2 regions of the Acetivibrio sp. genome follow, and region 2 is predicted to be linked to the other one. Evidence: riboswitches for the same ligand, from Rfam matches in the RefSeq annotation. Region 2 holds a riboswitch; the other holds the start of a gene.
What was found. A riboswitch is a leader RNA that binds a small molecule or an ion and turns the genes downstream of it on or off. The one in region 2 is predicted to bind fluoride.

Region 1 (4,843 bases), on a different contig from region 2:
ATACTACATGCTGGAAATAAAAAGAAGGTGTTATATGTATAGAACAACCCGGATATAAAACCGTATTGCAGCCATATTCCTTTTTTAATATTTCAAACAACCCTGCTCTGTCGAAATTGATATCTTCATAAAATCTTTTATAGGCATCAATGCTCCTATCGCTATTCATGCAGGCCTCCCTAATACGTAATTAAAAACGCTTATCGATTATTGCATTTTATTAATGACGTACATCAACAGAACTAAACCCTACTTAGTCTTCTATTGCCTGTTTTTCATCAGGCAAGAAAAATATATCTTTTCCTTTATTACACTCGTAAATAAAATCCTTTAAACTCTTACTTGTATAAACGGAAAAGTCCCCTACAATGGCTATTTAGTATTATAATTAATAAACTTTTGCAATATTTCTCCTGCAAGTCTCGTGCTCAAGTCAAAAAATTATTGCAAATTGCCGACTTATTCAAAATTATACGCGTACAACCTGTTTCAAACCCTACAGTCGCTATAAAATTCAGTGCCGATTGCACATCAGTTATCAATACATCGCTACTTTTTACAACAGCGATTTTAACATTGTTCTCTTCCACAACATTTATATTCATAAATCCATATCCATACCAAAAACCTAATCCTGATTTCTCCAATCCGGTCTTAATAAATCTTCTCTTTCTTCCCAGGTTTTATACATTGAATGAAATACCGATACTGCATCATCAGAATCCTTATTTGCATTCCAAAACACTGTAAGCCATTCTTCAAAACTATCTAACACTACAACAATATCTTCTGTATATTGACTGATCAACCCAACCCTATATTCATTATCAGTATATTCCTTATCGCAGATAAATACCCAGAAATTGTTTGCCGAATCCATGGCATCATACAGTGAAAATGCAATTAGCTTATCAGGAGTTATTGTTTCTTTTGTCGGAATTATGTTGATAATACTTTTCTTTATTTGAGAAGAAGCTAAAAAAATCGACCCGCAAGGAGAATCATCGTCTTCTCCGACTCCTCCTATAGGCTCTGCATCCAATAACATTATGCCATTTGAAAATTCCTTCAAAAAAGTTTTAAAAGATTTCGGCAGTTTATATCCTAAACTCTTTTCTTTTTCGCTTATTAAGACATCCGATGCCACTTCATTCTTATCTATATCGGGATATATGCTGTTAATCTCATTAATAAAGTCTTTGACTTTCATACAGAAATCCTTCCAAAACCAAATCAAAACTTTCTTTTGCTGCAGTTACAGCAACTGAAACTTTGTGTTGCAACCGATTTCAAAGCATTGTCATCTTCTATTAGCTTATACTAGTTATTTTCTAAAAGCAACTTTTCGCTGAATAGTGAATCCCAATTGCCCCTAACGGTGCAGTAATCAATACGGATAACACTGCAATTGCCAGTATTACATCTCCCGATTCCACCCCCATCGACAGAGGTACAGCACCCATTGCAGCCTGTACTGTTGCTTTCGGAATATAAGCAATGACGCAGAATAATTTTTCTTTAAAAGAGTAATTTGTACCTAGTAAAGATATTATTACGCCTATGCTTCTTCCCATTAAACCTATTACAATCAATAGTATCCCTATTTTACCTGCTTTTATTGCCACACCTACGTTTACTTCCGCTCCTACCAATACAAACAATAATATTTCTGCAAATACCCATATTTTATTGAGCTTATCGGATAGCTTCCTACCTACATCCGGAAGTTTTTCCGTCAATATAAAACCTACAGTCATCACTCCCAAGAGGGATGCTATTTGAATCTTCGTCTTCATTACAACTTCCAACTGATTGAGTAATATAGAAAATCCAAGCAATAACAATACCTTTTTTGTATCACGAATGTTAAATCTTTTAAAAATATTTATCAAAACAAACCCTAAAATTATTCCTGCCATAATACCTAATAAAATCGAGATGGGTATATTTATTAATTGTATACCTATATTCATATCAGTGCCGCTGTATAAACCCCAAAAAGCACTAAACACAGTAATGGCAAAGACATCATCAATAGATACACCAGCCAATATCAAAGTCGGTATCCCATTTTTCGTGCCAATGTTGCTTTCCATTAACTTAAGCATAAAAGGCACAACAACAGCAGGAGAAACAGCAGCAATAATAAAGCCTAACATTCCTCCCTGGGAAAATGAAAAGTCAAGAAAATATACAGATGCCAATGCAATAAATAAACCCTCGATTAATCCGGGTATACAGCTCATCTTTAATGCAGGAACACCAACATTCTTTAAAACATCTTTATTAAGTCCAAGTCCTGCTCTTAATAAAATAATTATTAATGCAATACTTCTTAAGTCCGACGATATTTGAAGCATATTCCTTTGCAGCAGATTAAGACCATACGGTCCTATTAAGACACCTAATATAAGCATTCCAAGCAAACCCGGCAATTTCAATTTCTCAAACATCTTTTTTGCCGGTAACCCCAACAATAAAATCATTGCTAAACTTGCAGCCATTAAAGCCAACCTCCCTACAAATATCAAAAAACTCCTACAGGTACAATATTGTTTATTCCTGTAGGAGTCATCAGCATTAAGCAATTCAGGTGAACTCCATCACCATATATTCAATTTTTATGATTAATAATATTATACTAAATTATTATATTAGTCAATATACATTACCTCTAAAATAAGTGTAATCATAATATTGCAAAACTTAACAACACAGTAGGTTTTGAGGTTATATTCATGAATAAACTTTATTTTTCTTACCGCTTCCCATAAAAGTTCTTTGTGGTATTCCGGTTCAGATAACTAAGAACAATATTATCGTATTGAGTCTTTTCAAACTCTACTCCTTCTTTTTCCACCCTAAGGGAATACACTCCCGGCGATAAACGGTTAATTATATAACAACCGTTTACATCTGTATAAGTATACCGGTCCCCAATAATTACTTTTGCGTTCACTATCGGATTTCCGTTATGATCCACAACCTTTCCCTTTATGTATATATCCGGCATAATGGTAAAGGGCTGGGATATTACTTCCTTTATTACACCATCATTCGTTGCAACAAGCTTGATTCTCGCATTTGAAGACGATAAATCCGGAACTATCCAGTTGTATCCGTTGACCCCTACCAAATCCCTTGCAATGGGTTTCCATTCAGCCTGATTATCCAACGAATAATACAGACTTACTTTGGTTCCAGGTACGGGCCGGCCTTCCGAATCAGTATAGGAAATATTATACCTGATTCTCATGGTATCCCATGATTTTACCGATGCAACCAGATTTGTAAATTTTGCCTCAAGGGTTCCGGCAGAAGAAGTTGTGCCGATACCATCTACATATAATTTCTTGTATACAACATTTCCCAGTCCGTCACCCATTTTCAGCAAAATACTAACCTTTTGTCCGGAAGTCCCTTCATCACAGTGAAAGATTACTTTCCTATAGTTATCAATTTTTTTATCTTCAAAATATCCCTTTGTTGATGCCCAGTAGAAGAAAGGAGAAGCTCCCTTTGAAGTATCCACGAAATATTCATCCACATACAGTTCATATACTCCTTCCTGGTCCCCCGGCGTTATTCTCACATTTTTGATTTCCGGTTTGCGATGAATTCTCGATGTAATATCCTGTTCAAAATCATTACCAATCTCTCGTAAAATCCTGTATTTTTCCTTATCGGTCCCATCATCAAATATATCACTTATTGAAGCGGGAATTGTTATTTGCCTGGTCACCTCAGTGGGCTCCGTATCATCTCCCCAGACTACAACTTTATACTCCAAAGTTTTTTGCTCCGGTATTTGCCCTGCAAACAGTTGCCATGAAACTTGTTTATGACTCCTGGCTGTCATATCTCCGATAACTATATCAGTATCGGTTCCAGTATAAGGTACTATTCCGTCCGGCAGAATAATTTTAGCCATCACATTTTTTATAGTATCATTCGTGTTATTAGTTATATATGACGTAATGGTAAAAGGATTCGGAACATAACCTGTTTCGGTCGCACTAAGGCTGGTATTGCCGCTTACAATAACAACAAGCGGTTTATCTCCTGCAATGGTAATTTTACTGATACCATAATATGTTATGTATTCTGTTGACTCACCCGGTGCCAGTTGTTTAGGCTCCCAATAAGTCGCAATTGCACTGTCTCCGTTATAACCGGTATAATTTGAATTCCACATGTTTTCAGCTAAAGTAAGCCAATTTCCGAGTACAAATTTGTCTGGCGGGTTTTGCTGGTATTTTATATTAGTCCCCTGGGAAACTACCGTCGGTTTGACAAGGCTGTCCATTGCCTGCCAATAATCCGGAATTTCATCACCTAAAAATGTAGTGGTTGTCTCTATATCCCCTATGCCTGGAACCCTGAAAGGTGCATAGTCATTGCTTCCAAGCATCGTATCCAGCATGATTCTTATCCCCACATAATGGGGAATAGTATCATTGTTAGTAACAATGTATTTGATTTCAACAGTATCCATCATGCCTGAAAAACCTCCATCAACCAGGCTTATGTCCTGTCGCACATAAACATTGCCATACTTCGCTGCGGATGAATTCCGGTACTCCTCATCAATATTGTGCGGGGGAGTTGAAATATTTTCCCCGCCATAATAGTAGTCGATACCGTCAATCCTGACGGTGGTGTATGACGTACCGCCGCCCGGCCAACCATACAAAAGCTTCTTGCGGTTATCGGTTGCAATTTCCGGGTTGCCTTCATTGGTTCCTATTGTAAACCTCCCGTTTGGTCTTATTGCTACATTAATATATTCATTTTCCAAAGTTATATATCCAACACTCGATAAATTGTTGCTGCTCGTTATGCC
Region 2 (4,843 bases):
AAAGAATCTGAAAAGAGAGGACTTCTAAATCTTAAATCAACTGTTGAAGCTGTTCCGTACTTTATATCCGAAAAGAATGTAAAACTATTTACAAGGCACAACATCTTCTCAGAATCAGAAATTCATTCAAGATATCATATAATGCTGGAGGAATATATTAAAGTACTGCACATTGAAGCACTTACCATACTTGATATGACGAAGAGAGGTATTATACCTGCAATTGTTGATTACCTTAAAGATTTAACCGAGGTTGTAAGAAACAAAAAAGCTATAAGCAGCGAAATAAACTGCCAGCTTGAAGAATCATTAATTAATGTTGTATCGGATTTGGCCGCTTGCCTTTATAAAAATATTGAGAAATTGGATAATGCAATCCTAGAAGCAAAAAATCAAGCTGATCTTTTAAATACTGCAAAATACTATAGAGAAGTTGTATTCATTAACATGCAAGAATTAAGAAGCGTAATTGATAATCTTGAAACTAAAATCGGTAAAAAATATTGGCCATTCCCAACTTATGGCGAGCTTCTATACAGTGTATATTAAAATTAATATTAGCTTCACAAAGGCGTGTAGTCTATTGCCGAAAATAGATTGCACGCCTTTGATTATATTATGTATAGGTATCCAGTAGATCTTCTATATATCATAACCACTCTGTATATTATAGCCACTCTGTCGATGCAGAGTGGTCATTTCTTTCTGTTGAAGTCAAAAAATAGTATGTTTACAGTATGTAACTTAAAGGATACTCGCAAATATCATATTCATATTTGGGATATTTCTCTGCAAATTCCCGGATCTGCTGTATCGTTAATTGCGGTGGTTCAAAATCTTCACTTGTACCGTCGAGATATACTCTTGATAACACGAAATCATCTATTTCTCTAATTATTTCGCCATATTCCACTTCTCCTTCAGAATTATAATATATTGCATAGTAAACCGTTCTTTCCGGCCCCATAACGTGTTCTAGCATAAGATAAGGATACTCATAAGTTATATAGCTTTTTAATTTTGTTGTTATTATCTGCTCTGCAAACACTGTTGTTGAAAGTGATACTACCAAAATCAGCGAAATTAATGCACACAATATTCCCTTCTTACTCATTGCTTATATTATCCTCCTTCTTATATTATGTTAATATTGTACCATATTTTCGTAATTTTTTATATTGCTTTTTAAAATGGATTCGCTATGGACTCACACTATTGCTTCTCTATTAGTAACTTTTCTGTTGAATAATGAATTCCAACTGCTCCTAATGGTGCAGTGATTAATATAGATAATACCGCAATCGCCAGGATTATGTCTCCCGATTCCACTCCCAATGACAACGGCACCGCCCCCATTGCGGCCTGCACTGTCGCCTTTGGGATATAAGCAATAATGCAAAACAGCCTTTCTTTCCAATTAAAATCTGTACCTATTAAAGAAATAACAACACCTACCCTTCTTCCAATTAAACCTATTAATATCAATATAATTCCTACTCCACCTGCTTTTAATGCTACATTTACATTTACCTCTGTCCCTACTAATACAAATAGTAATATTTCTGCAAATACCCATACCTTATTAAATTTCTCAGAAAGCCTCTTACCCTCATCAGGAAGATATTCAGTCAATATAAAGCCTATAGTCATAACTCCAAGCAGGGATGCTATCTGTAATTTAGTTTTCAATATGCTCTCCAACTGATTGAGTAATATCGAAAATCCAAGTATTATTAATACCTTTTTTGTATCCGGAATATTATATCTTTTAAAAATTTTTATCAGTGAAAGTCCTACAATCATTCCAGCCAAAACTCCCAATAAAATGGAGATTGGAATATTTAATAATTGAATGCCAATATTTATTTTAGAACCGTTATATAAGCCCAAAAAAGCACTAAAAACCGTAATGGCAAAGATATCATCAATAGATGCACCCGCTAATATCAAAGTTGGCACTCCTTTTTTTGCACCAATTTTATTTTCCATTAGCTTAAGCATAAAAGGAACAACAACAGCAGGAGAAACGGCAGCAATAATAAACCCTAACATTCCTCCTTGGGCAAATGTAAAATCAAGAAAATATACAGAAGCCAGTGCAATAAGTAAACCTTCAAATAATCCGGGAATAAAACTCATCTTTAATGCAGGAATTCCGATACTTTTTATTTCATCCTTGTTAAGCCCAAGACCTGCTCTTAATAAAATAATTATTAATGCAATACCTCTTAAATCAGAAGATATTTGAAGCATATCCGTCTGAATCAGATTAAGAACATGGGGTCCTATAAGGATGCCTAATAATAACATTCCCAATAAACCCGGTAACCATAATTTTTCAAATATTCGCTTTGCAGCCAATCCCAATAATAAAATAATTGCTAAACTTGCAGCCATAAAGCACTACTCCCTTCCCAGTAACAAAAAACTCCTACAGAAACAGTATTATTATTTCTGTAGGAGTCATCAGCATTACGCATTTCAGGTGAACTCCATCACCTTTTATTCAATTTTATATTCCATAATGAATGGTATACTAAAATATTTCATATGTCAATAATTTTTATCTTAAAATAGAATTCTCTAAAAAAGACTCATCTATACAATCAACTTGCATAGTTATACCGTCGTATTTTATTTCCCATACAGGCAATAGTTCTCCCTTTTTATTTATGTACACTATTTCTTTGGATTTTATTTCCGGTATTTCAACCCATCCGCTTTTCTTCAATTCTGCATTGCTCTTTTCAACAGCTTTTTCACTGCTAATTAAATTTTGGTTACTTAAATCTTCTCCAGATTCGCTATCGGCCTCTATCCAATTTTTAATTATGCCGGTTATTTTGCCGCCTTCAATATATACATTCAAATAACTTCCATTGTGCAAAGTACATACTTTTTTACCGTTATAATTCTGCCTATAGTTAATAACATAATTTTTAAATACTTCCGTTTTTTGTTGTGAGTCGGATAAAGGATAATTAAAACAGCTGCTATTGCAATTAAAAATAAAACCCTAGAACCTTTCAGCTCTAGGGTTTTTGGCCTGCCCGAGACGATTCGAACGTCCGACCGACGGATTAGAAGTCCGTTGCTCTATCCAGCTGAGCTACGGGCAGATATAAAAAGCTTATTGGAGCGGGTGAAGGGAATCGAACCCTCGCAATCAGCTTGGAAGGCTGATGTTCTACCATTGAACTACACCCGCAACTTATATAACATAATCGGGAAACCTTCAACCGACTAGTTTATTATACAAACAACTTTTTTATTTGTCAACACTATTTTTATAAAAATTTTAAAAAAATTTTTCCGTCTTAATCCCTTGAAAAGCAAAGAAAAATCCCCACTTGCAGCAAATGCAAAGTGGAGATTTTTCGTCATCTATTAATTTGCAAACTCACCGTTAGATACTTTACCCATAAAGAGTATTGTGTCATATTTTTCATCTGCAATTATAAATACAAACGGTCTGTTTGCCACAAACTCCGGTTTTAGCCCAATACCCGGTGCTATAGGTACTATCACTACCGACGCAGCTTCTGTTCCCTTTTCATTTACTTCCACCACAGCCTTGTGCAAAACATCAGCAATATAAGCACCGTTTTCAGTCATACCGGATAAATCGGCGGCACCATTTTCGAATACCTTTTCCATTCCTAAAGCCTTCAAGCTTTCCATTATGCTGCCGTTTCCATTCTTGGCATATTCAATTTTAAAACGAGGTAAGCAAAGTACTCCGTTATTTCTTTCAGTTATACTGCTTTTAATTTGATTCCACATAGATACATCCAGATTCTGAATAAAATCATTTATTGATATATCTTGATCGGGAAGAATGCAGTACATGGCCATCTCACCATTACCGTAGGGCAGTCTAACCGCTCTGTATCCGTCACCTGCACCGAATTCAATCTTGCAATTGTCTTTTCTCATCATCATGACATCGTCAACACTTCCGTCTTCAGCTTCAAAGGAGGATGAATATGTTTTTTCAATATCAAACTCTTCTTTCCATACTCCATTAAAATACAATGCAGATATAATATACGACAAATCGTCGGGACTAATTTTGCTAAGCATATTGTCTATTTTTCCCTCAGTAGCTTCAGAAATCCAATTGTTTATTTCATCTACAACACTTTCATCCGAAAAGTCTCTTATCTCAACCAATGCATTAAATACATCTCTATTTGCAGATATAAAATCTTCTTTTATAGCATCGCCCTTTAATGAATTGTTCCAAATCGAATTGCTGTTTTTAAGCTTGACTTTCTCATCAAGTTGAGCGAAATATTTTAACAAGTACTTATAACTTTTATTAACCTCTTTAATGTCAAGGCCTTCATAGCCTAAAACTTTGGCCATCTCTTCCTTGGTATCGAATTCTGCCCCCTGATAAACCATGGACAACGCTGTTGAAATTCCGAAAGGTGAAATAAACACATTTTCGCCCTGCTCGTTTTTACTTATCTGTTTGAAAATATCAAATGCAAATTTGCTGTTTCCTTCAATAAAGCCATCACTTATACCTTCATTTGGCTCATCATTTTCTACCGGAAATTTGTCTATCACATGAAGAATGTATCTTTTTAACAAGCTATAGTCTGAGCTGTTTATTTTCCCATCGCCATTCAAATCTGCACAAAACTCGTCATCTACACCAAATGTATCTATCATATGAAGCAGATAGCGTTTCAGCATGTAAAGGTCTGTGCTGGTTATTTTTCCGTCTCCGTTCAGGTCACCTTTTTTAGGAAGGGTCCTAAATGTGATAGTTTCAGGAGTACCTTCTTTATTCCAAGTAGCAAATTGCCCCCAAAACTTAAATTCATACTCTGTG

Region 1: another riboswitch for fluoride. It lies ahead of PLH43_RS10145 (cation:proton antiporter); the one in region 2 lies ahead of PLH43_RS03920 (cation:proton antiporter).

Annotation. Positions count from the first base shown of each region.
Region 1 is NZ_DAORXT010000074.1:6,053-10,895, reverse strand. Features, by position in the region: gene PLH43_RS10160 (class I SAM-dependent methyltransferase) at 1-169, opposite strand, end outside; partial or broken gene PLH43_RS10155 (DUF4180 domain-containing protein) at 254-605, opposite strand; gene PLH43_RS10150 (SMI1/KNR4 family protein) at 629-1,210, opposite strand; gene PLH43_RS10145 (cation:proton antiporter) at 1,332-2,504, opposite strand; fluoride riboswitch at 2,559-2,617, opposite strand; gene PLH43_RS10140 (carboxypeptidase-like regulatory domain-containing protein) at 2,759-4,798, opposite strand.
Region 2 is NZ_DAORXT010000016.1:18,635-23,477, forward strand. Features, by position in the region: gene PLH43_RS03910 (glutamine synthetase III) at 1-549, shown strand, start outside; gene PLH43_RS03915 (hypothetical protein) at 731-1,114, opposite strand; gene PLH43_RS03920 (cation:proton antiporter) at 1,213-2,397, opposite strand; fluoride riboswitch at 2,451-2,509, opposite strand; gene PLH43_RS03925 (hypothetical protein) at 2,564-2,869, opposite strand; tRNA gene PLH43_RS03930 (tRNA-Arg) at 3,043-3,119, opposite strand; tRNA gene PLH43_RS03935 (tRNA-Gly) at 3,135-3,208, opposite strand; gene PLH43_RS03940 (serpin family protein) at 3,388-4,843, opposite strand, start outside.